2 regions of the Rhizobium sp. No.120 genome follow, and region 1 is predicted to be linked to the other one. Evidence: riboswitches for the same ligand, from Rfam matches in the RefSeq annotation. Region 1 holds a riboswitch; the other holds the start of a gene.

What was found. Region 1 has a riboswitch for S-adenosylmethionine ahead of metA (homoserine O-acetyltransferase MetA). Riboswitches for the same ligand answer to the same signal wherever they lie in the genome.
Region 2: it holds a riboswitch for S-adenosylmethionine, as region 1 does, so the genes downstream of both, ACYJRZ_RS07770 (O-succinylhomoserine sulfhydrylase) here and metA (homoserine O-acetyltransferase MetA) in region 1, are expected to answer to the same signal.

What each region holds. Positions count from the first base shown of each region.
Region 1 covers NZ_BAAJNQ010000009.1:75,193-86,817, forward strand. Annotated here, with positions in the region: gene ACYJRZ_RS22560 (lysine-2,3-aminomutase-like protein) at 1-601, opposite strand, end outside; gene epmA (EF-P lysine aminoacylase EpmA) at 598-1,662, opposite strand; gene efp (elongation factor P) at 1,815-2,384, shown strand; gene ACYJRZ_RS22575 (ABC transporter ATP-binding protein/permease) at 2,493-4,343, opposite strand; gene ACYJRZ_RS22580 (AAA family ATPase) at 4,507-5,349, shown strand; gene ACYJRZ_RS22585 (NUDIX hydrolase) at 5,350-5,772, shown strand; SAM riboswitch at 5,851-5,928, shown strand; gene metA (homoserine O-acetyltransferase MetA) at 5,976-6,902, shown strand; gene ACYJRZ_RS22595 (vWA domain-containing protein) at 6,906-8,099, shown strand; gene ACYJRZ_RS22600 (hypothetical protein) at 8,210-8,698, shown strand; gene ACYJRZ_RS22605 (aldose epimerase family protein) at 8,832-9,857, shown strand; gene ACYJRZ_RS22610 (GntR family transcriptional regulator) at 9,981-10,754, shown strand; gene ACYJRZ_RS22615 (SIS domain-containing protein) at 10,751-11,625, shown strand, end outside.
Region 2 covers NZ_BAAJNQ010000002.1:417,437-429,061, forward strand. Annotated here, with positions in the region: gene ACYJRZ_RS07765 (DNA helicase) at 1-265, shown strand, start outside; gene ACYJRZ_RS07770 (O-succinylhomoserine sulfhydrylase) at 345-1,532, opposite strand; SAM riboswitch at 1,576-1,654, opposite strand; gene ACYJRZ_RS07775 (2'-deoxycytidine 5'-triphosphate deaminase) at 1,727-2,821, shown strand; tRNA gene ACYJRZ_RS07780 (tRNA-Gly) at 2,880-2,953, shown strand; gene ACYJRZ_RS07785 (LysR family transcriptional regulator) at 2,960-3,868, opposite strand; gene ACYJRZ_RS07790 (MFS transporter) at 3,970-5,196, shown strand; gene ACYJRZ_RS07795 (acyltransferase) at 5,315-5,890, shown strand; gene ACYJRZ_RS07800 (transporter substrate-binding domain-containing protein) at 6,085-6,903, shown strand; gene ACYJRZ_RS07805 (tellurite resistance TerB family protein) at 6,960-7,373, opposite strand; gene ACYJRZ_RS07810 (thermonuclease family protein) at 7,556-8,761, opposite strand; gene ACYJRZ_RS07815 (S24 family peptidase) at 8,777-9,442, opposite strand; gene ACYJRZ_RS07820 (hypothetical protein) at 9,580-10,008, opposite strand; gene ACYJRZ_RS07825 (DUF952 domain-containing protein) at 10,114-10,470, shown strand; gene ACYJRZ_RS07830 (quinone-dependent dihydroorotate dehydrogenase) at 10,467-11,555, shown strand; gene ACYJRZ_RS07835 (MATE family efflux transporter) at 11,531-11,625, opposite strand, start outside.

The DNA of each region.
Region 1 (11,625 bases):
TCTTCAGCGCTGAAATCAGCGCCGCATCGACCTTCAGGGGATCGACGACCGGGATGCGGGTATGGAAGCGGACGATCTTCACATGGTCGATATCAGCAAGCTGCCCGAGAATCTCCTCCAGCCGCCTTGGTGAGAGAATCAGCGGATCGCCGCCGGTCAGGATGACCTCCCAGATTTCCTGATGATCGCGGATATAGGCAAAGGTGCCGTCCAGCGCCTCGCCATCCAGCGTCCCGAGCCCCTGCGGCCCAACCATCTCGCGGCGGAAGCAGAAACGGCAATAGACCGGGCAGACATGCACGGCCTTCAGCAGCACGCGGTCGGGATAGCGATGCACGATGCCCTCGACAGGGCTATGTGCGTGATCGCCGATCGGATCGGCGCGCTCCTCCGGAGTGACGGTAAGTTCGGCGGCATCCGGTACGAACTGCCGGGCAATGGGATCGGCAGGGTTCGAGGGATCGATCAGCCGGGCGACGGCGGGCGTCAGGGCAACGGCATAGCGCTCCGCGACCGCTTCGAGCGCAACCACCTGATCGGCATCGATCAGCCCGGCGCGCTCAAGCTCGCCGATGGTGCGGATCGGGCGTATCACATTCATGCGTTATACTCCGCGACCGGTGCCCACAGCACCTGTTCGATCCGCGAGGCGCCGGTTGCCAGCATCACGAGCCGGTCGAAACCCAGCGCAATACCGCTTGCGTCAGGCATGACGGCAAGCGCCTCCAGAAACTCCTCGTCCAGCGGATAGGTCTCGCCATAGACGCGCTGCTTTTCCGCCATCTCGATCTCGAAGCGGCGGCGCTGCTCCTCGGCATTGGTGAGCTCTCCGAAAGCATTGGCAAGCTCGACGCCGCAGGCATAGAGCTCGAAACGCTCGGCAACGCGATGATCCCTGGCCGATGGCCGCGCAAGTGCCGCCTCGGAAACGGGATATTCGTCAAGGATCGTCACGCGGCCGAAGCCGAGATTGGGCTCGATCTTCTCGACCAGCACCCGACTGAAAAGATCCTGCCATAGGTCGTCTTCGGCAAAGCGGATACCAGCTTGGCGCATATCCGCCGCCAGACGCTCGCGATCTGTCGATCCGTCGAGGCCGATGGAGGCAAAGAGATCGATGCCGGCATAGTGCTCGAAAGCAGCGGCCACACTGATGCGCTCGGGTGGCAGAAACGGATCGGTTTCGGCGCCGCGATAGCTGAATTTCTTCGCCCCGACGGTCTCGGCCGCAAGCCCCAGGATTGCGGTGCAATCAGCCATCAGGACCTCATAGCTTTCACCGGCTCGATACCATTCGAGCATGGTGAATTCCGGATGGTGCAGCGGCCCTCGCTCGCGATTGCGGTAGACGTGGGAGAAGCAGGCGATGCGCTCCTCGCCTGCAGCAAGCAGCTTTTTGCAGGCGAATTCCGGCGAGGTATGCAGATAAAGCGGCAGCGCCTTTCCATCTGTCGTCAGCGCCTCCGTTTCGAAGGCGTGCAGATGCGCCTCGTTGCCGGGCGACACCTGCAGGGTCGCCGTATCCACCTCGATGAAGTCGTTGCGCGCAAAGAAAACGCGCAACGCAGCCTGAATGGCATTGCGGCCGATGAGGAACGGCCGCCGGTCCGCATGGACATTGCGGGTCCACCAGGGGGACGCTTTGCTCGTCTTCGGCTTCATTCCTAGCTTTCTTCGTGGCACGAGCCACGCAAGGGGGTGGCAATTTCCATTGATTTAGGGTAGTTGCGCCCCCAAGCAAACAATTGCTGCGTCTCGGAGAGCATTTCGACAGTCCCTCTACGACGCAAAACGCAGCGTTACAAGGAAGTCTTATGGTCAAGGTCATCGCCTCTTCGGTCCGCAAGGGCAACGTTCTCGACGTCGACGGCAAGCTCTACGTCGTTCTCACCGCACAGAACTTTCATCCGGGCAAGGGTACGCCGGTCACCCAGGTCGACATGCGCCGCATCGTCGACGGCGTGAAGGTTTCCGAGCGCTGGCGCACAACCGAGCAGGTCGAGCGCGCCTTCGTCGAAGACGTGAACTTCCAGTACCTCTATGAAGATGGCGAAGGCTTCCACTTCATGAACCCGGCCACCTACGACCAGGTCGTCGTCGATGCCGAAACCATGGGCGACCAGAAGGCCTATCTCCAGGAAGGCATGACCTGCATCCTGTCGATCCACGAAGGCGTTCCGCTGGCGCTCGAACTGCCGCGTCACGTCACGCTCGAGATCACCGAGACCGAACCGGTCGTAAAGGGCCAGACGGCATCGTCCTCCTACAAGCCGGCCATCCTGTCGAACGGCGTGCGCACCATGGTGCCGCCGCACATCAACGCCGGCACCCGCGTCGTCATAGCGACGGAAGACAATTCCTACGTCGAGCGCGCCAAGGACTGAGCCTCGGCCACCTGCTTGCATGAAGAACGCCTCGTCCTCGTGACGGGGCGTTTTTTGCATTTTGGGCGGTAGAAGCAGAGGGCTACACAAAGACGTATCCCCACCGCCTTACGGCGCACTGGCCTTTTTCTCGTCCGCCTGCATCGCACTGGCGGTTTCAGGAGGCGTTTGCATCTCGGTGCTATGCTCATGCGGAGCCAGGGCCTGCAGGTGCAGAACGCGCGGCGACATGGAGTGCATGAAGGCATCGGAGCGTCCGATGTAGATCAAGGTCGCACCCTCCAGTTCGGTGAGCAGAGCAAAGGCCTTTGCCTGAACTTCAGCCTCAAGCCCTTCCATGGCATCGTCGAAGACGATCCATTTCGGCTTCGCAAGCAGCAGATGCGCAAAGCCCACGGCCTTCTGCTCTTCGGTATCGAGCAACCGATCCCAGCGGGCCTGCGTATCGAGGCGGCTCTTCAGGCGGCCGAGGCCCACCTTGTCGATAACGGCCTCGACGGCAGCATCGTCGTAGGCGTCCGGATCATCGGGGAAACAGATCGCTTCCCTGAGCGTGCCGGTTGGCACATAGGGCGTATGCGGCACGAACAGCATGTCCTCCATCGGCGGCAGGCTCACCGTACCGGAGCCGCTGTACCACTGATGTGCCAGCACCTCGAACAGCAGCCTGCGGTTCACGCCGTGATCGCCATTGATCATTACATGCTCGCCGGCATTGATCGTGACCGTCCCCTCCACGATCCGGAAGCCGTTTTCCGTTGCCTCACCGCTGGTCTTTGTCGAAATTTCCAGATCGGTCCAAACCATTGTCCCCGGTGCAGCCTTCTCGAAGACAAGGGTGTGCGGCATCGGCATTTTATCGTCCATTTCCGTCAGCGCCTTGCGGAAATCGGTCACGCGCATCAGCGTCGCACGCCATTCGGCAATCGGGCCGAAATTGGCGACATACCAGCGCAACGCCGAATTGACCTGATTGAAGGCACCGACCGCCACCATCAGCTGACCGAAAGTCAAGCCGCCGGAGAAATAGGCGGGCGCGGCAACGAGAATCGGAATGATCAGCACCAGCCAGCCATAGCCGGCCGAAACCCAGGTGAGATTGGTATTGGCAATGGCAAGCTGCCGGATGACGGCAAGCACGGCCGATATATCAAGATTGATCCGCCGGCGCTCGTTCTCTTCGCCGCCGGCAATCGTGATCGCCGGCATATGCTCGTTGGCATGCATGAGTGCAAAACGCAGCTCGGCCTCTTTCGAATAGCGATCCGCATTCAGCCGCACGAGGCGGCGGCCGACGAATTGGCTGAGGAACGATGCCGATCCTGCATAGAGGATCGCCGCCCAGACCATATAGCCGGGGATGGCGAAATTCATGCCGTTGACCTTGAAGACCATGCCGCTGGAAAGCTCCCAGAGCACGCCGATGAAGCTGAGCAGCAGGATCGTCGCCTGCACAAGGCCGATGGCAAGCCCGGTCGTGCTTTCCGCGAGGTTGCGGGCGTCCTCATGCAGGCGCTGGTCGGGATTGACGCCGATCAGTCCGGAAGAGGCAAGACGAAGCGCGCGCTTGGCCTGTAGCCATTGATTGACGAGATCACGCGCCAGGCCCTCGCGCATGTAGAGCGCGGTCATCTGGTTGAGCCAGGCCTGGATGACATTGAGGATCAGAAGCGAACCGGCGATGATGCCGAAGACGCCGAGCTGGTGGAAGAAGGCGGAAATGTCGCGTCTAGCCAGCGAATCGTAAAAAGGCGCGTTCCAATTGTTGAGCAGCACCTGGACATAGGCCGTGACCAGGATGATTGCGAAAAGCGCGACGACAAGAATAATGAGCTTGATGCGGACCGGCGAATTCCAGAACGCGGAAAACATCATCCTCAACCGAAAGAAGAGGCTCAAATCGTATCCGACCTGTTCGTTCCCCTGCACATTCGGCTTGGCTTGCGTATCAACTGCCATCAGCACTTCCCTGCCACGCGTCCCGTCAGTTAATCATGAGCCGCCCTCATGTCCACCCTTGCAATAGATCGGTGGGATCACATTCCTATATACACGGTTTCGCGTCTTGAACCGAATAAGGCCAGCAATTAGCTTGCGCTCGAAAGATTGAGAAAGCCTTCCGATGCAATTTCAGGGAACTGCCGACTATATCGCCGACAAGGATCTGATGGTCGCCGTCAATGCCGCCATAAGATTGGAGCGTCCGCTTCTCGTAAAGGGCGAGCCCGGGAAGGGCAAGACCGAACTTGCACGCCAGGTAGCCGCCGCGCTTGGCCTCGACCTGATCGAATGGAATGTCAAGTCGACGACGAAGGCCCAGCAGGGTCTCTACGAGTATGATGCGGTTTCCCGCCTGCGCGACAGCCAACTCGGCGACATCAGAGTTCACGATGTCAGAAACTATATCCGCCAGGGCAAATTCTGGCAGGCCTTCACCTCGCCGACGAAGTGCGTGCTGCTGATCGACGAGATCGACAAGGCCGATATCGAGTTCCCCAACGATCTCCTGCAGGAACTCGACCGCATGGAGTTCCACGTCTACGAGACCGGCGAGACGATCCGGGCCGCGATCCGCCCGATCGTCATCATCACCTCGAACAACGAGAAGGAACTTCCGGACGCCTTTCTACGCCGCTGCTTCTTCCATTATATCCGCTTTCCCGACATGGAGACGCTGACGCGCATCGTCGAGGTGCACTATCCCGGCATCAAGCAGACGCTCGTCCGCGCGGCGCTGACGCAGTTCTTCGAAATCCGCGACGTGCCGGGCCTGAAGAAGAAGCCATCGACCTCCGAAGCCCTCGACTGGATCCGCCTGCTGGTTGCCGACGATATCGATCCAGAAACATTACGCGCCGATGCAAAGAGCGTATTGCCGAAACTGCATGGCGCGCTGCTGAAGAACGAACAGGACGTGCACCTTTTCGAACGACTGGCCTTCATGGCACGTGGGCAAGGGAAGTGAATGCAACCGGATGCCGTGAAAGTCCTGATCTATGCGGTTCGAGATGGGCATCTGCTTGTCTTCGATGAGCCAGATTTTCCCGCTGTCCAGCTCCAGGTTCCTGGCGGCACGGTCGAGGATGATGAAGATCTTGAGCTCGCAGCCGCACGCGAGTTCGAGGAGGAAACGGGCCTCACTTCGGGCCTTCTGCGCAAGTTGGGCGTGCATGACTATCGCTTTGAACGCGAAGGGCGCACCTATCATCATCAGCGACACTACTTCTGCTGCAATCTGCCGGAGACAGTACCCGACACGTGGCGCCATTTCGAGATGAAACCGTTTGGCGGCGGCGGGCCGATCTGCTTCCGTTTTTTCTGGATACCGCTAGCTGAAGCACACAAACGCCTTGGCTACGATATGGACGCACTTCTCAACCGTCTGTAGGCGAGAACGGACATCAGAACACGGCCGCCAACCATCGCGACCTTGCCCCATTGACCCGCGGAGACGTCGGGTTTATGAAATTTCTCTCGTGGTGATTTGGCCGGCCGGCTTGCAGCCACGTTAAATAAGTCGCTAAAGGGCCGCGTGCGGACCGGTAGCGATTCTTATCGCGGCCGGTTTTTTTGTATTTGGCGAGTGAAACAATGCCCATCAAGATTCCCGATACGCTCCCCGCGTTTGAAACCCTCCAGAACGAGGGTGTGCGGGTGATGACCGAAACGGTGGCGTTCCGTCAGGATATCCGCCCCCTTCAGATCGGGCTTCTCAACCTCATGCCGAACAAGATCAAGACCGAGATCCAGATGGCGCGCCTGGTCGGCGCATCGCCGCTGCAGGTCGAGTTTTCGCTGGTGCGTGTTGGCGGCCACAAGGCCAAGAACACCTCGCAGGAGCATCTGCTTGCTTTCTACGAAACGTGGGAAGAAGTGAAGCACCGCAAGTTCGACGGCTTCATCATCACCGGCGCGCCGATCGAACTGCTGGAATATGAAGACGTCACCTATTGGAAGGAAATGCAGGAAATCTTGGATTGGACGACCACCAATGTCCATTCGACGATGAACGTCTGCTGGGGCGCCATGGCGGCGATCTACCATTTCCACCAGGTGCCGAAATACACGCTGAAGGAAAAGGCTTTCGGCGTCTATCGCCACCAGAACCTGAAGCCCTCCTCGGTCTATCTCAACGGTTTCTCCGACGATTTCGCCATTCCGGTGTCGCGCTGGACCGAAGTGCGCCGCGCAGATATCGAAAAAGTGCCTGGCCTGGAAATCCTGATGGACTCGAGCGAGATGGGCGTCTGTCTCGTGCACGAACAGGCCTGCAACCGGCTCTACATGTTCAATCACGTGGAGTATGATTCCACCTCGCTGGCGGACGAGTATTTCCGGGATGTGAATGCGGGCGTGCCGATCAAGATGCCGCACAACTACTTCCCGCATAACGATCCCGAAATTCCTCCGCAGAACCGGTGGCGCAGCCACGCGCACCTGTTCTTCGGCAACTGGATCAACGAGATCTACCAGACCACGCCGTATGATCTGGAGGAGATCGGCCAGGAAAGGACTTGAGGCTTGTTCATTCCCTTCTTCCTGAAACTGAAGGAAGCGAAGGTGCCGGTGACGCTCCGGGAATTCCTCTCGCTGCTTGAAGGAATGGAAGAAGGGATTGCCGATTATGACGTCGAGGCCTTCTACTATCTGGCCCGGGCAACGCTGATCAAGGACGAGCGCTTCATCGATCGCTTCGATCAGGTCTTCGCCGATTACTTTCGCGGCGTCGAAGCGATCGGCGGCAATGCCGATGGAGAAGCCGTGGAGCCAGCCGCTATTCCCGAGGAATGGCTGCGCAAACTTGCCGAGCGCCATCTGACCGAAGAGGAAAGACTAGAGATCGAGGCACTCGGCGGCTTCGACAGACTGATGGAGACGCTGCGCGAGCGACTGGCCGAGCAGAGGGGCCGGCATCAGGGCGGCTCGAAATGGATCGGCACGGCGGGCACCTCGCCCTTCGGCGCCTACGGCTACAATCCGGAAGGCGTGCGCATCGGCCAGGAAACATCGCGCCATCGCCGCGCGGTAAAAGTCTGGGATCGGCGCGATTTCAGGAATCTCGACGACAGCGTCGAGCTCGGCACCCGCAACATCAAGGTAGCGCTAAAGCGCCTGCGTCGCTGGGTGCGCGAGGGCGCGGCCGAGGAACTGGATCTTTCCGGCACGATCCGCTCCACCGCCGAACATGGCTATCTCGATGTCCAAACACGGCCAGAGCGCCGCAACGCGGTGAAGCTTCTGATGTTCTTCGATGTCGGCGGCTCGATGGATGACCATATCCGCGTGGTCGAAGAACTCTTCTCCGCCGCCCGCGCGGAGTTCCGCCATATGGAGTATTTCTACTTCCACAATTGCCTCTATGAAGGCGTGTGGAAGGACAATCGCCGCCGGCGCGTCGATATCACGGCGACGGCCGATCTCATCCGCACCTTCGGTCCCGACTACCGCGTCGTCTTCGTCGGCGACGCATCCATGAGCCCCTACGAGATCACTCAGCCAGGCGGCTCGGTGGAGCATTGGAACAGGGAGGCCGGCGAGGCCTGGCTTAGCCGCGTGACAGGCCATTTCCGCAAATGCATCTGGATCAACCCGGTGCCGGAAAGCTATTGGGGCCATACGACCTCGATCTCGATGATCCGCGGGCTGATGAGCGACCGCATGTATCCCCTCACGCTTGGCGGGCTGGAAAGAGCGACGAAGGAATTGTCACGCTGACTGATCAGCATTTGCATGCCGCAGCGCCACCAAATTACCACAACCATTTGTAGATAAAGAAGCACAGCAGATACCGTCCCAAATCGCTGCGGAAGCCGGTGGAGATGTGCGTGCGCCACGCTGTGAAATTGCTTCTCTTCATCGCAGCCATTTGGCTCGTCTCACAGCAGGCGAGATCCGAAGAAGGGAGCTTCTCCGGACAATGGGAACAAATCTACTCCAGCGCCAGCTCTGGTGAAAAATGCCGTGTGGGAATAATCAGGCAAGGCAGATTCATGAGGATCAGCACGAACAACGGCTGGAGCGCCACCGCCGAGACGAGCAGCTACGGAAATTCCAACTACGAGGCAGGCATGGGACGTTGGAACTCCTACGTCGAAAAATACAGTCAAAAAGCGTTCTACATCCTTCTCGCCATTCGCGGCGACAGGTTGATGGTGATCATGAAGACCGAAAAAGCGGATGGGTCGAACCAAATGATCAGAGCGCTTTTCAGCAGACGGACAGCCAACTCTACTCACGATAAGCCGAACGGATCAGGACGAAATCGACCGCCTGTCTTATGCGCCTCACATTCACAGCGTAACGTGCTAGCCTAGCTATGGGCAGAGCTTAATCAGACCTTGATCCGCTGCTGCCTGCCCCTAAATTTCGCCCTCTGACCGGTTGCGGAACGGCACGAATGGAGGCAGGGTCTGACCTCGCATACTCAAAAGCAATGGATGAGCTGATATGACGGAAAGCACTTTGCAGCGGGAACATTTTGGGACGACGGCGGATGGGGAGACCGTCTATCGCGTCAAGATCGTCGGTGGCGGCTTGACCGCCCATATCATGTCCTGGGGCGCGGTCATCCAGGATCTGCGTCTTGATGGCCACGAGCCCTCGCTGCTGCTCGGCTTCGACAATTTCGCCGATTATCCCCTCCACTCCTCCTATTTCGGCGCCACGCCCGGCCGCTGCGCCAACCGCATCGGCGCCGGCCGCTTCACGCTCGACGGTAAGCAGTACCAGCTGGAGCTCAATGAAAAGGGCGTCACCCACCTGCATGGTGGCAAGAACAATATCGCCAAGCGCAACTGGACCATCGTCGAGCACGATACCGACCGCGTCGTCCTGAAGATCGTCGATCCCGATGGTCGTGCCGGCTATCCCGGCAATTGCACGATCCAGGCGACCTACTGGGTCCATGGCAATGGCGAACTGTCGGTCACCTACGAATCGACCACCGATCAGCCGACGCTCGCCAATGTCTGCCAGCACGCCTATTTCAATCTCGATGGCCGCGACGATGCACTTGGCCACGATATCATGATCGCCGCCGACCATTACACGCCGACCGATGACAAGCAGGTGCCGACCGGTGAGATCCGCTCCGTCGAAGGCACCGCCTTCGATTTCCGCGAGATGTCGCCGATGAAGCGCTTCGAAGGAAGCGAGCAGGCGCTCTACGATCATAATTTCTGCCTTTCCAATGAGCGCACCGCCAAACGCTCGGTCGTGCTCGCCCGCAGCGTCAATTCCGGCGTCTCGCTCGAAGTGCGCACCACCGAGCCCGGCGTGCAATTCTATGCCGGCTTCAAGCTTGACGTGCCGGTTCCCGGCCATGATGGCCGCAAGATCGGCCCGTTTGCAGGCTTCTGCCTGGAAACGCAGGTTTGGCCCGATGCAATCAACCACGAAGGCTTCCCCAATGCCGTGCTCCGCCCGGGCGAGGTATTGCGGCAGGAAACGGATTACATTTTCACCAAGAACTAAGCCGGGCATGGTCCGCTTACTTGGAAATCGGCCGGGCGTCCCAAATCGCCCGGCCGATTCTTTTTCGTACTACCAGCAGATTCGCCTTGTGAATTGGTTCTAAATAGGTTCTATGTGATGGCTATGGATAGAACCAGTTTGATCGCCGAATTGAACAATCGCGGCCTCGGCGACGGGACGGGGAGCGGACCGCTGTACAAGCGCCTGGCACAAGCGCTGACGGGTCTGATCCAGGAGGGCCTGCTGAAACCGGGCACGGCGCTTCCGGGCGAGCGCGATCTCGCGAGCGCCCTGCAGATCGGCCGCATCACGGTCAGAACCGCCTATCGCGACCTGCTCGCCTCGGGCGTCATCGAATCCCGCCACGGCAGCGGCACCTTCGTCTCACAGCAAGTGGAACGTATCGAGCAGCCGCTCTGGCGCCTCTCCTCCTTCTCAGCCGATATGCGCTCGCGCGGCCGCGAACCGGCAGCGCGCATCCTGTCCCGCACTGTCAGCGCACCCGCGCCGGAAGAATCCTTTCTGCTGGGCCTCGGACTCGATGAACCTGTGCTGCGGCTCGACCGCCTGCGCCTGGCGGATGGCCAGCCGCTCGCCATCGAGCGCGCCGTCGTTCCCATCAAATTCCTCGGCGAGGACGCCATATCGGAAGGATCGCTTTACGACGCTCTGGCCGCCAAAGGCTTCAAACCCGTGCGCGCCCAGCAGAGGCTGACCGCAGTGACGCTTGATCCGACATCCGCATCGATCCTGACCGTGAAGGCCGGAGCGCCTGCACTTCTGATCGAGCGCGTCTCTCGCCTCGCGGACCAGCGCGTCGTTGAATATACCCGCTCGCATTACCGTGGCGATGCCTATGATTTTGTTGCTGAATTAAGAATTGGAGATGACCTATGAGCGAGACCCAATCCCTGATGCTGACGGAAGCCGGCCAATCGCCCGAGGTGGTTGCGACGCTGCTTGAAAAGGAAAAACCCGCTTTCGCCGAGATCGCGAAGCTCTTCTCGACCGGTCGTCCATCACTGATCACGACTGCCGCGCGCGGCTCTTCCGACCATGCCGCCACCTTCTTCAAATATCTCTTCGAAATCTCCTGCGGCATCCCGGTCGCCTCGGTCGGCCCGTCGATCGCCTCCGTCTATGGCGCTCCGCTGCATCTGAAGGGCGGCATTCACTTCACGGTCTCCCAGTCCGGCAGCAGCCCCGATATCATCGCCATGCAAGCAGCTGCCAGTAAGGGCGGCGCCACCACGATCGCCGTCGTCAATGTCACCGACAGCCCGCTTGCCAAGGAGGCCGACATCGTGCTCGGCCTCAACGCCGGCAAAGAACAGAGCGTCGCCGCGACCAAATCCTTCATCGCCTCGGTTGCCGCCCTTGCCGGCGTCACGGCCGCAGTATCGCAGGATAAAGCGCTTGTTGATGGCCTTGCGAAACTGCCGGAAGCGCTTGCCGCCACCTCGGGCATCGACGGCAAAGCGGCTGAAGATGTGCTCTTCGACGCCTCCTCGCTTTATACCGGCGGCCGTGGCCCCGCCTTCGCCATCGCTCTGGAAGCAGCTCTAAAGGCCAAGGAAACGGCCGGCCTTCATGCCGAAGCATTCTCGCTGGCCGAACTCATGCACGGCCCGATGCGCCTCGTGCAGCCGGGCTTCCCGATCGTCGCCTTCTCGCCCGACGACGCAGCCTTCGCCAACAATGCAAAGGCGCTGGAACGGCTTCAGAAGCTCGGCGCCACCGCCGTCTCCTTCTCCACCGCGCCGCTCGC
Region 2 (11,625 bases), on a different contig from region 1:
GGCCGTGGTCGATTTTCTGCAGTTGCTGGATCAGAAACGAGAAAATCCGGAATTGATGATCCAGGTTCAGATATTGAAGACCTTTGCGCGCGCCAGAGGGGTGATCGTCGTCTTCATCTCACAGATCGATCGTTGCTACGATCCGGCGCTGAAGCCCGTGCCCGATCTTTCGGACGTCCGTCTGCCAAACCCGCTGGATCTCAAATTGTTCGACAAGATGGTCTTCCTGAACAACGGCCTGGTCGAGTTCAAGGCCGCCAGCTGACGAGCTACCCCATCTCTCGCGAGATTGCCCGGTGAGGGCAGTCGAGCCGCCCGGAAGTCTCCGGGCGGCTCAATTGATATCAGGCGGAAACCTGCTCGAGAGCGCGAGCGAAATCCTCGACCAGATCGGCGCTGTCCTCGATGCCGGCGGAGAAGCGCACGGTGCCCGGCGAAATGCCGAGCTCGGCACGGGCTTCGTCGGTGAGGTTCTTGTGCGTCGTGGTGGCCGGATGCGTGATCAGGCTCTTCGAGTCGCCGAGATTGTTGGAAATCTTCACGATCTCCAGCGCGTTCTGCAGCTTGAAGGCTGCTTCCTTGCCGCCCTTCAGTTCGAAGGCGACGAGCGTCGAGCCACCGCTCATCTGCTTGGCGATGATATCGGCCTGCGGATGGTCCTTGCGGCCGGGATAGATCACGCGGGCGACCTTGTTCCCCTGCTCGGCGAGGAAATCGGCAACCTTGGAGGCGTTCGCCGTCTGCTGCGCAACGCGCAGCGGCAGCGTCTCGATGCCCTTCAGCAGCGTCCAGGCGGTAAAGGGAGACATGGCCGGGCCGGTATGGCGGAAATAGTCCTGCAGGTTCTCGTCGATCCACTGCTTGTCGGAGAGGATGACGCCGCCGAGAGAACGGCCTTGGCCGTCGATATGCTTGGTGGCGGAATAGACGACGATATGGGCGCCGAGTTCCAAAGGCTTCTGAAAAAGCGGCGTCGCGAAGACGTTGTCGACCACGACCTTTGCGCCGATCTGGTTGGCGAGCTTGGCGACGGCGGCAATGTCGACCACTTCCAGCGTCGGGTTGGTCGGGCTTTCGAGGAAGAAGAGCTTGGTGTTCGGGCGGATGGCCTTTTCCCAGTTCTCGGTAAAGCGGCCGTCGACCAGCGTGCATTCGATGCCGTATTTCGGGGCGAGCGTCTCGACCACCCAGCGGCAGGAGCCGAAGAGGGCGCGGGCAGCGACGATATGATCACCGGCCTTCAACTGGCAGAGGATGGCGGCGGAGACGGCGGCCATGCCGGATGCGGTCGCACGGGCGTCTTCTGCGCCTTCCAGCGCGCACATGCGCTTTTCGAACATGTCGTTGGTGGGGCTGCCATAGCGGGCGTAGATGAATCCATCCGTCTCGCCCTTGAAGCGGGCTTCCGCCGCTTCCGAGGTGTCATAGACGAAGCCCTGGGTCAGATAGATTGCTTCGGAGGTCTCGCCGAATTGCGAACGGAGCGTTCCGCCGTGAACGAGCTGGGTTGCGGGGCGCCAAGTCTTGCTCATGCCATCACCACTTTCAAAACAAAAAAACCGGTCGCAAAAGCAGACCGGTTCAACCCCGGTCTTTTTAGCCATTTGTTTAACGTGGCTGCAAGCCGACCGGCCAAATCACCACGGGATAAGTTGCAATACTGCCGTTGACGGCTTGCGTCAATTCCCCGAGTTTGGTTTTGTCTGCGACAAATTATGAGAGAAGCATGATGGCTCGCAATACTGGAATTTTGGCCGATCGCGCCATCGCAGCGCTGTTCGAAACGGGGCGGCTGACGAGCGAGAGAGAACTGGACGTCGATCAGATCCAGCCGGCAAGCCTTGACCTCAGGCTCGGTTCGCATGCCTTTCGCGTCCGCGCCAGCTTCATGCCCGGTCCCTCACATCTCGTCGCCGACAAGCTCGACCGGCTGAAACTGCATGTGGTCGATCTCTCCGAAGGCGCGGTGCTGGAAACCGGCTGCGTCTATATCGTGCCGCTGATGGAGCGCCTCGATCTGCCCGAGGATATGTCCGCCTCCGCCAATCCGAAGAGCTCGACCGGCCGTCTCGATATCTTCACCCGCGTCATCACCGACCGGGCGCAGGAGTTCGACAAGATCCCGGCTGGCTATTCCGGGCCGCTCTATCTCGAAATCAGCCCGCGCACCTTCCCGATCGTCGTTCGCCGCGGCTCGCGCCTGTCGCAGATCCGCTTCCGGGTCGGCCAGGCCGTGCTCACCGAGCCGGAACTGCTGGCGCTGCATGAAACCGAGACGCTGGTTGCCAGCAAGAAGCCTAATATTACCGGCGGCGGCATCGCGCTGTCGATCGATCTCGCTGGCGACAAGGAAGGGCTGATCGGCTATCGCGGCAAGCACCACACCGCCGTTGTCGATGTCGACAAGAAGGCCCAGCACGATATTTTCGATTTCTGGGAACCGCTCTACAGTCGCGGCCGCACCGAGCTGATCCTGGATCCCGATGAATTCTACATCCTTGTTTCGCGCGAGGCGGTGCATGTTCCACCGCATTTCGCCGCCGAGATGACGCCGTTCGATCCGCTGGTCGGCGAATTCCGCGTCCACTATGCCGGCTTCTTCGATCCCGGTTTCGGCCATGCCCCGGCCGGCGGCCGCGGCAGCCGCGCCGTGCTGGAAGTGCGCAGCCACGAAGTGCCTTTCATCCTCGAAGACGGCCAGATCGTCGGCCGCCTTATCTATGAACACATGCTGGAACAGCCGAGCAGCCTCTACGGCTCCGGCCTCGGCTCGAACTATCAGGCACAGGGCCTGAAGCTCTCCAAGCACTTCCGGCTGTGATCGACTATTTGGCGGCCTTGACAGAGGCCGCCAACTGTTGGACATCTCACGGTGTCAGGCGGGTGTAGCTCAATGGTAGAGCAGCAGCTTCCCAAGCTGAATACGAGGGTTCGATTCCCTTCACCCGCTCCATAATTTTCACGCCAGAAGCGGTCTCTTCGTTTTCAGCGTTTCCTTTAGCGCTTCCCCAAAGATCGCAATCGGCCCCGCCAGCCGCCCGGCTGGCGGGCGATGCACCAGCCAGTTGACGACTTTCGGGCTGAAATCCGGCGCGTCGACGATTTCGACCAAATCGCGCCAGCGGCTGTCCGCCAATGCGGCCGGCGTCAGGACGCCAATGCCGAGGCCGCGGGCGACCAGTGACATGCGCAGATCGGCGCTCATGGCCTCGACCCCGACATCGAAGGGCAGGCGCTCGGCTTCGAAGCGATGCTGAATGAAGGCGCGGAAGCCGCAGCCGCTCTGGTTCATGATCCACGGGAATCGGGAGAGATCTTCCAGCCTTGGTTGCTTGGGGATGCCGAGCGACGGTGCCGCGACGAGAATGACGGCATGGACTCCGAGCATCTCGCCGACGACATTATCCGGCGGCTGCAGCCCCTCTGCCAGGCAGACGGTCGCCGCATCGAGCTGACTGCGCGCGACCTGCTCGATCAGTTGCGGCGACCAGCCGGTAACGATGCGCAGCGTCAGTTGCGGAAACTGGCTGCGCAATTCGTCGAGCGGGGCGGATAAGGCCGCTTCGGAAAGATAGGGCATGATCCCCAGACGGAATTCGCCACCGATCGTGCCGCCGGGCGAAACGCCGGCCTTGAGATCGTCGAGCGACCGCAATACCCGCCGTCCATGCTCATAGGCCTCGCGTCCTGCAGCCGTCGGCCGCAAGGGCTTCGACTGCCGGTCGAGGAGGGCGATGCCGAGACTGTCTTCCAGGTTCTGGATGCGTCGGGTGATGCCGGGTTGGGTCAGATTGATGCGCGCGGAGGCGGCGACGATCGAACCCGTCTCCACCACGGCGACGAAGGCTTCCAAGTCAGGAATGTTCATGCTGAACTCGCATAATCATTATTATTTAATTTCAGTTGCCGCATTATGCGACAAGGCGATAAACATAGCTATCTTTATTATCAGAAATTATCGGAGAGATCATGTCGCAAGTCCCCGAATGTATGACGAGCGAGCCGGAGGGAGAGGTTTCCGCGGCACCCGCCGCTCCATCGACCTTGTTGTTCGCCATCGCCACCGGCGTCATCATCCTCAATCTCTTCGCGCCGCAGACGCTGGTCGGCATCATCGGCCCGTCGCTCGGGTTTTCCGAAAGCGGCGCGGGTCTCGTGGCCATGGCTTCGCTGCTCGGCTACGCCGCCGGCCTGTTCTTTCTGGTGCCGCTGGCGGATCTCATGGAAAACCGGCAGCTGGTGCTGCGCATGCTCCTTGCTGCTCTGGTCATGGCCGTTGCCGCTGCCTTCGCGCCGACGGGCTGGAGCCTGCTGATCTTCCTCTTCCTACTGGGAGCAGCTTGTTCCGCCATTCAGATACTCGTGCCGATCGCAGCGGCCATGGCGCCGCCTGAACATCGCGGCCGGGTGATCGGCAATGTCATGAGCGGCGTCATGGTCGGTATTCTCGTCTCGCGCCCGCTGGCGAGCCTGATTGCCGACCTCTGGGGCTGGAGAAGTTTCTATGCCCTAAGTGCCGCGACGCTCGCCCTGCTCGCCGCTCTGCTTGCCCTGCGTCTGCCGGAGCGGCGCCCTCTGGTCAGCGCGAGCTATGGGGCTTTGATCGGTTCGCTCTTTGGGCTCCTGCGGGAGGAACCGGTGCTGCGACTGCGTGCTTTCACGGCAGCCTTGATGATGGCAAGCTTCAGCCTGTTCTGGACTTCCGTTGCCCTGCGCCTGGCGCAGCCGCCATTTTCGCTCGGCCAATCCGGCATCGCGCTGTTTGCCCTTGTTGGCGCTGGTGGCGCTGCCGCGACTTCTGTCTTCGGCCGCATGGGCGACAGGGGTTGGACGCAGGTGGCGACATTGGCCTCGCATCTGATCGCGCTCGCCGCAATGGCGCTGGCCGCCTGGGTCGGCGGAATACGCTCGGGCGACTCTGTGGCGCTATTGGTCCTTCTGGGCGTCAGCGCCGTCTTGCTCGATGTCGGTGTCACCGGCGATCAGACCTTGGGTCGTCGCGCCGTCAATCTCCTGAAGCCGGAGGCTCGCGGGCGCATCAACGGCCTCTTTGTCGGCATCTTCTTTCTCGGCGGCGCCCTCGGATCGGCGCTTGCCGGCACGGCATGGGATTTCGGCGGCTGGGTTGCCGTTTGTGCAGGGGCCGCGGGCTTCGGCGTGATTGCGTTGATCACAGGCCTTGCCGCGCGCATCTAAACAGTGCAGTCAATGGAACGGTGCTTGTGAACGTACTGCCGCATCGCCATCTGTAGCCCATTCAGGCGGGCGTCAGACAAGCGTGTAAGAACGGGCGCTCCTTGTCAGGAGCGTCGAGATGCGTGGCATTGCATGGTTTTACAGGCTGAAAGCGCTCTTTCGAAGTGGTGCGCTGAAGATTGCCCGCAGCACGAAAATACCTCTCGGTACCAGAATCATCTGGAAGCGAGGCGATGTCCGCATCGGGGAAAGAGTCCATTTCCGTAAGGGTGTCATCATCGATGCGCAAGAAGGCAGCATCGAAATCGGCGACCATGTCTCCTTCAACGACTACAGCATTCTGCTTGGTCGCGGCGGCATTGTGATCGGCAATGATGTGCGCATCGCGGCGCACGCGATGATCGTCTCCTTCGATCATAATTTCGACGACATCTCGCAGCCGATCCGCCTGCAGGGGGTGACGAAGAAGCCGGTCGTCATTGAGGACGATGTCTGGATCGGGGCGGGCGCCAAGATCCTCGGTGGCTCCCATATCGCCAAGGGATGCGTTATCGGCGCCAACGCCGTCGTCAAGGGCAGGACCGAGCCTTACGGCATCTATGTCGGTACCCCGGCAAGGCTGTTGAAGCGGCGCGGAGAGGCGAGCGGCACCCGATCGGTAAAGATTGAACGGCTCGTTCTGCCGAAAAAGTAAAGGGCGCGACCGGCACCCATCCCGCAGCCGCTTCGGTCATCATTCAACGGTATGATATTCCCCCTGCGGCGTGTCTCTGCTACATCGGATTGGTGAATCAGAAATGTGCATCCACGACCGGAGGCCGGATCCAGACCATGCGTGTTTGCCTTTCGCCGATCATGTCTGCCGCCCGGTATCTGGCGTTGGCGGCCATGGTCGCCATATGCTGCACCCCGCCGGTTGCCGCTCAGGAGACGAAGTCGCAGAGCCTGCCGATCCTGTTCGATGCGCGTGAGCGCCTGCCGAAACCGGATCTATCTTCGCTAGTCAGACTGCGCTTCCTGACATCGATCGATTTTCCGCCTTTCAATTTCCTCGATCAGAACGACAAGCTCACCGGCTTCCATGTCGAGCTGGCGCGCAAGATCTGCGACGAGCTGGCAATAGCGGACAAATGCCAGATCCAGGCCTTGCCCTTCGGCGAATTGCAGGGTGCACTTGCCGCTTCGCAAGGCGATGCCATCATCGCCGGCGTTGCGGTTACGCCCGAGTTGCGCAAGACCTTCGCCTTTTCGCGGCCTTTCCTCATGTTGCCGGCCCGCTTCGTGCGCAATCTCAAGGCGCCGATCAGCGGCACGACGGCCGCTTCGCTCTCGGGACAGCCGGTCGGCGTCGTTAAGGGAACGGCGCACGCGGCGATGCTGGCGGCCTTCTTCCCGGCGATCAAACAGGTGCCCTTCGACGACAAGGAAGCATTGCTGACTGCCGTCAAGGACGGCAAGGTCGATGCGGCATTTGCCGATGGCCTGCAGCTTTCCTTCTGGGTCTCGTCGCCGGCGGCCGAAAAATGCTGCGCCCTTTTTGACGGTCCCTACCTGTCGCAGCAATTTCTCGGCGAAGGCATGACCATCATGCTGCGCCAGCAGGATGCCGATCTGACGGCGGCAATCAATCATGCGCTTGCCACCCTCTCACGCGACGGCAGGCTGCAGGAAATCTATCTGCGCTATTTCCCCTATGGGCTCTACTGATCAGAGCAGGCCCAGGAGAAGCGCATACCGGTTTTCCGTCCGGAATGCGTAATGCTTCAGGCCTTGCGATAGCGGGCGATCGCGCTGCGCTCGATGGCGGCGCAGGTCAGTTTGTCGAGCCCGAGACGGTCGCGAAGCAGGCTGAGGAGGCGCAATTCCTCGGCCTTGACTGACAGGTCGGCCGAAGCGACTTCGACGGCGAGCGCATAGGCCGTGTCATATAGACGGGCCGGAAGCGTATCACGCACGGTTTCGAGAACAATGTCCAATCCCTCATTGTTCGAAAGAAGCTTGGCGCAGTCGCGGGAGACGGAAATCAGCTTCTCGTCGTCGAACCCCTTGAATACCGGCAGGGCGTGAATGAGCTCCCCGATGCGGCTGAGCTCCCGGTCGTTCATCGTGCGGTCAACGGCCGAGGCGAGTACCATGACGTAGATCAGGGCCTCGTGAGCAGAAAGCGGCTTGTTCATGACAGGCGAAGTCCTTTGAATTTGGCAGACTGAGAAGTCGCGCGTCTCATGGCAAAAGTTACTGCATAATTCCTTAAATCGGAATCGATTTGAGGATGAAATTATGCAGCAAATTAAAAGCGCTACAGCGACCTTGGCGCGTCATCTATGACGCGCGGCGCTGTAATGGCGGAAGCAAGGCGTCAGATGGGGTTGAGCGGGTCTTCCTTGGCCGGAGGCGGTGCAAGCGTCGATTTCCCGCTCTTGCGCGGGTCGTCGCCGTAGATGCCGCGCTTCTTTTCCTTGGCTTCATCCACCAGAGCCGCGAGCGGGGAACCCGGCTCCGGATCGGCCCAACCGAAGCGGACCAGCCAGGCGCTGAGATCGATGCGGACATAGCGGCAGGTACCCTTGATGGTGCCTTTCCAATTGGCATCGGGCACGTCGCAATCGATGGAGCGTCCGCGCAGATACATGCGGAACGCGGCGCGTGCGGCCTGACCGCAGGGCCAATCCTTTCCGCTCGGGCCGGTACACATCCGGTCGACATCGGTCGGAACGATACCGGTGAGCTGCACGCTTCTGCCTGATATGGTCAATATACCAGCCTGATCGGAGAAGGGACGGACGAGTTCGATCGTCGTTTGCTCCTGCGGCTTGGATGCAGGATCCAGTGCAGCCTGTTCGGACTGAGGCTGAGGTTCGGACTGAGGCTTGGGCTGAACCTGTTGCTGTGGCGACACCGGCGACAAGGTTCGATGTTCGGCCGCCGCCGTCTCCCTGTCGATCTGGTCGGCCGGTATTCGGTTGTCCGGGGCAGGATCGGTCTTGGCTTCGCCGGAAGATGCTGTGTCCGATGAAGCAACAGCTGGCTTGTCCGGCTTGGTTTCATTTGCCGGCTGTGCAGGGGCGGAAGTATCCTTGTCCTTTGTCGTATCCGCTGCGGGCAGCGATGCTTGTGCTTCCTCTGGCTTCGTCGACACGTCGTTCGAGCGCGCGGTATCGGTTGGAACCTTACTGTCCTGCTGCGTCACCGGCTGCGCTGCCGCCGGCTTGTTTTCCTCGACCTTCGTCTCATCGCCGGTACTCGCCGCTGCTGCTGCCGCCATGGCAGCGGCAGACAGGGCTGGGCTGCTGTCGGTGCTGCTTGTCGAAGGGGACGCTGCGGCCAGGATCGTTGCCTTATCTTTCGTGGCTTCGGCAGGTTTGGGTGTCTCGATAGCCTTCGGTAGCGTGGTTTCGGCCTTGGCGGTATCGCTCTGCGTCGCCGCCGACTTGTTCTCCGCCGTCGTTTCGCCGCCACGGCCATGCAGATCGAAGCCATGTCCGGCGAACTGAACCGCGACGAGAGTCAACCAAGAGCCGACGACCGCGCCTGCCACACCTGCGAGCCAAATATCACGACGCATAACGAGAATACTTTCCTATTGGCTGGCCCATATGATCCGGGCAATCCATTCCACATCCGCAAGATCGAAGTTGCGGTTGGTATGTTCGGGATTGAGCGACAAAAGTTCAATCGACTTGGCGCTCTGCCGCAGCAAGACCTTGGCCATGACCTCACCCTTGTGGGTCTTCACGACAACGCGGTCGTTCTTTCTGATCTGGGCTCCCGGTTCGACGATCAGAATATCCCCGTCGCGATAAAGCGGCAACATGCTCTCGCCTTGCACCTCAAGCGCATAGACGCCGGCCCTTTGTGCCGCCGCAACCGGAAACTCCACCATGTCCCAGCCCTGGCCGGCGGGAAATCCGCCATCATCGAAGAAACCGCCGGCGCCCGCCTGGGCGAAGCCGATCAACGGGATGGACGTGCCGGACGGCAAGATTTTGTTCACGAGTGCTGCGGTCGGCGGCTCGGCTGGACGAATGAAGCTCAGGAATTGTTCCAGGCTCGCTCCGGTCGCATCGAGGATCTTGGAGATCGATTCCGTTGAAGGCCAGCGCAGACGTCCATCCTGACTCAGCCGCTTCGATTTGTTGAAGGAGGTGGCGTCGAGACCGGCGCGGCGGGCAAGGCCCGAAGGGGTCAAGGCATGCCGCTCGGCAAGCCGGTCGATCGCACCCCATATCTCTTCGTGTGACAGCATCGCCGCTCGGTATCCGCGCCGGCTCGCCCGACGCTCTGCTCTTTAGAAAAAGTTAACCGAGGCATTTTGGCGAGTAAAGACCGGTATAGGAATAGGGTCCTTTATCCCCGTGCTTTCGTCCGCGGCCTTTCGCGGGCTCAGGTCTTCTGCGGCTGCGGCTTCACGTCCGGCTGCTCGTTCTGGAATTCCTTCGCCATGCCCATGAAGCCCCGCATGAATTTCTGCATGATCCCGAGCGTGCGGTCGATCTCGGCATCATCGGGCAGGCTTGAGCCCTTGTTCGCGGCAACTGTCTTTTCGAGCTTTGTCACGCGGTCGGAAAGCCGGTCCAGCTCATCGTCATAGGCGCTGCGTTCGTCGGCAGCCATGCGGCAGACGAGATTGCCACCCTGATCCTGGCAGATGGACACCGCGCCGGTCTGCTTGTCGAGGCGGATGAAATGATCGCCGCTGCGCTCCAGCTGGAAGCGCGTAGCGTCAGGCTCGGCCGCAAACGCCGGCGTGGTGAGAAGAAAAGCAGCGGGCAGAAGCATGGCCGCAAGGCCGATTTTCAGTTCCTTCGTCATGTCATCCTCCGGATTTTCTGCGTTAAATCCCAAATCCATCACGGAAACCGTGGACATCGGCTGATGTTTTCGTGCAAAGCCCTATCAGGATAGCTTTACAGAGGGATGATGACCGCCATGCCAATGGTTTACAAGATCGTGCCGGACACGCTCTGGCAGCAAGCCAGACAAACCGGCGTTTTTCATGGCGCGGCGATCGATCTGACCGACGGCTACATTCATTTCTCCACCGCGAAACAGGCAAGGAAAACCGCGGAGCTCTATTTCGCAGGGCAGACCGGGCTGCTGCTCGTGGCTGTCGATGGCGATGCGCTGGGCGACAAGCTGGTTTTCGAACCCTCACGCGGCGGCGATCTCTTCCCGCATCTCTACGCGCCACTGCCGCTTTCGGCAGTCATTTGGGAAAAGCCATTGCCGATTGGCGACGATGGAGCTCACCTCTTTCCGGAGATGGCGGAATGATGGGCGCCTTTCGCGATCTCGGCCGGCGCGGCCTGTTTCTGTTTGATCCGGAAACCGCGCATGGCATGTCGATTGCGGCGCTGAAGTCCGGCCTGGTTCCGGCCTGCCGCATCAACGCCGATCCTCGCCTGCGTCAGACCGTGGCCGGGCTCGATTTTGCCAACCCCATCGGTATGGCCGCCGGCTATGACAAGAATGCCGAGGTGCCGGAGGCGTTGCTGAAGCTCGGCTTCGGCTTCACCGAGATCGGCACTGTCACGCCGAAGGCGCAGCCTGGCAATCCCCGTCCGCGCATCTTCCGTCTGGTCGAGGATGAAGGCGTCATCAACCGCCTCGGCTTCAACAATGAGGGTCATGAGGCAGCGTTTCAGCGCCTCAAAGCCATCCGAAGCAACGGCATCATCGGAGTCAACATCGGCGCCAACAAGGATAGCGCCGGCCGCATCGCCGATTATGTCGCCGGCATCCGCCGCTTCTACTCCGTGGCGCGCTATTTCACGGCCAATATCTCCTCGCCGAACACCCCGGGCCTACGTGATCTGCAGGCTCGCGAAAGCCTGTCGGCCCTATTGTCGGCCGTGCTTGCTGCCCGTGACGAGGAAGCGGCAAAGGCGGGCAAGCGCATTCCCGTCTTTCTCAAGATCGCTCCGGATCTGACCGAAGAGGGTATGGACGATATCGCTGCCGAGGCCTTGTCTCATGCGCTTGATGGCCTGATCGTCTCAAACACCACGCTGTCGCGCGATGGATTGAAGGATCAGCGGCAGGCCAAGGAGGCCGGCGGCCTTTCCGGCAAGCCGGTCTTCGAAAAATCGACCGCGGTGCTCGCCAAGATGCGCCGCCGCCTGGGTGCCGCGCTGCCGATCATCGGCGTCGGTGGCGTGTCATCGGCGGAGACTGCACTGGAGAAGATCAAGGCCGGCGCCGATCTCGTGCAGCTCTATTCCTGCATGGTCTATGAAGGGCCAGGGTTGCCGGGACAGGTCGTCACCGGTCTGTCGAAGCTGCTCGATCGCGAGCGCGCCGGCTCGATCCGCGACCTGCGCGATGCCAAGCTGGATTACTGGGCGAACCGGAACGTCTGATCCGCCCGCTTCTTCAGGCCCATGGCCAGGAAGATGCCGCGAAACAGCAGGAAGGCGTTCATGGCCATCC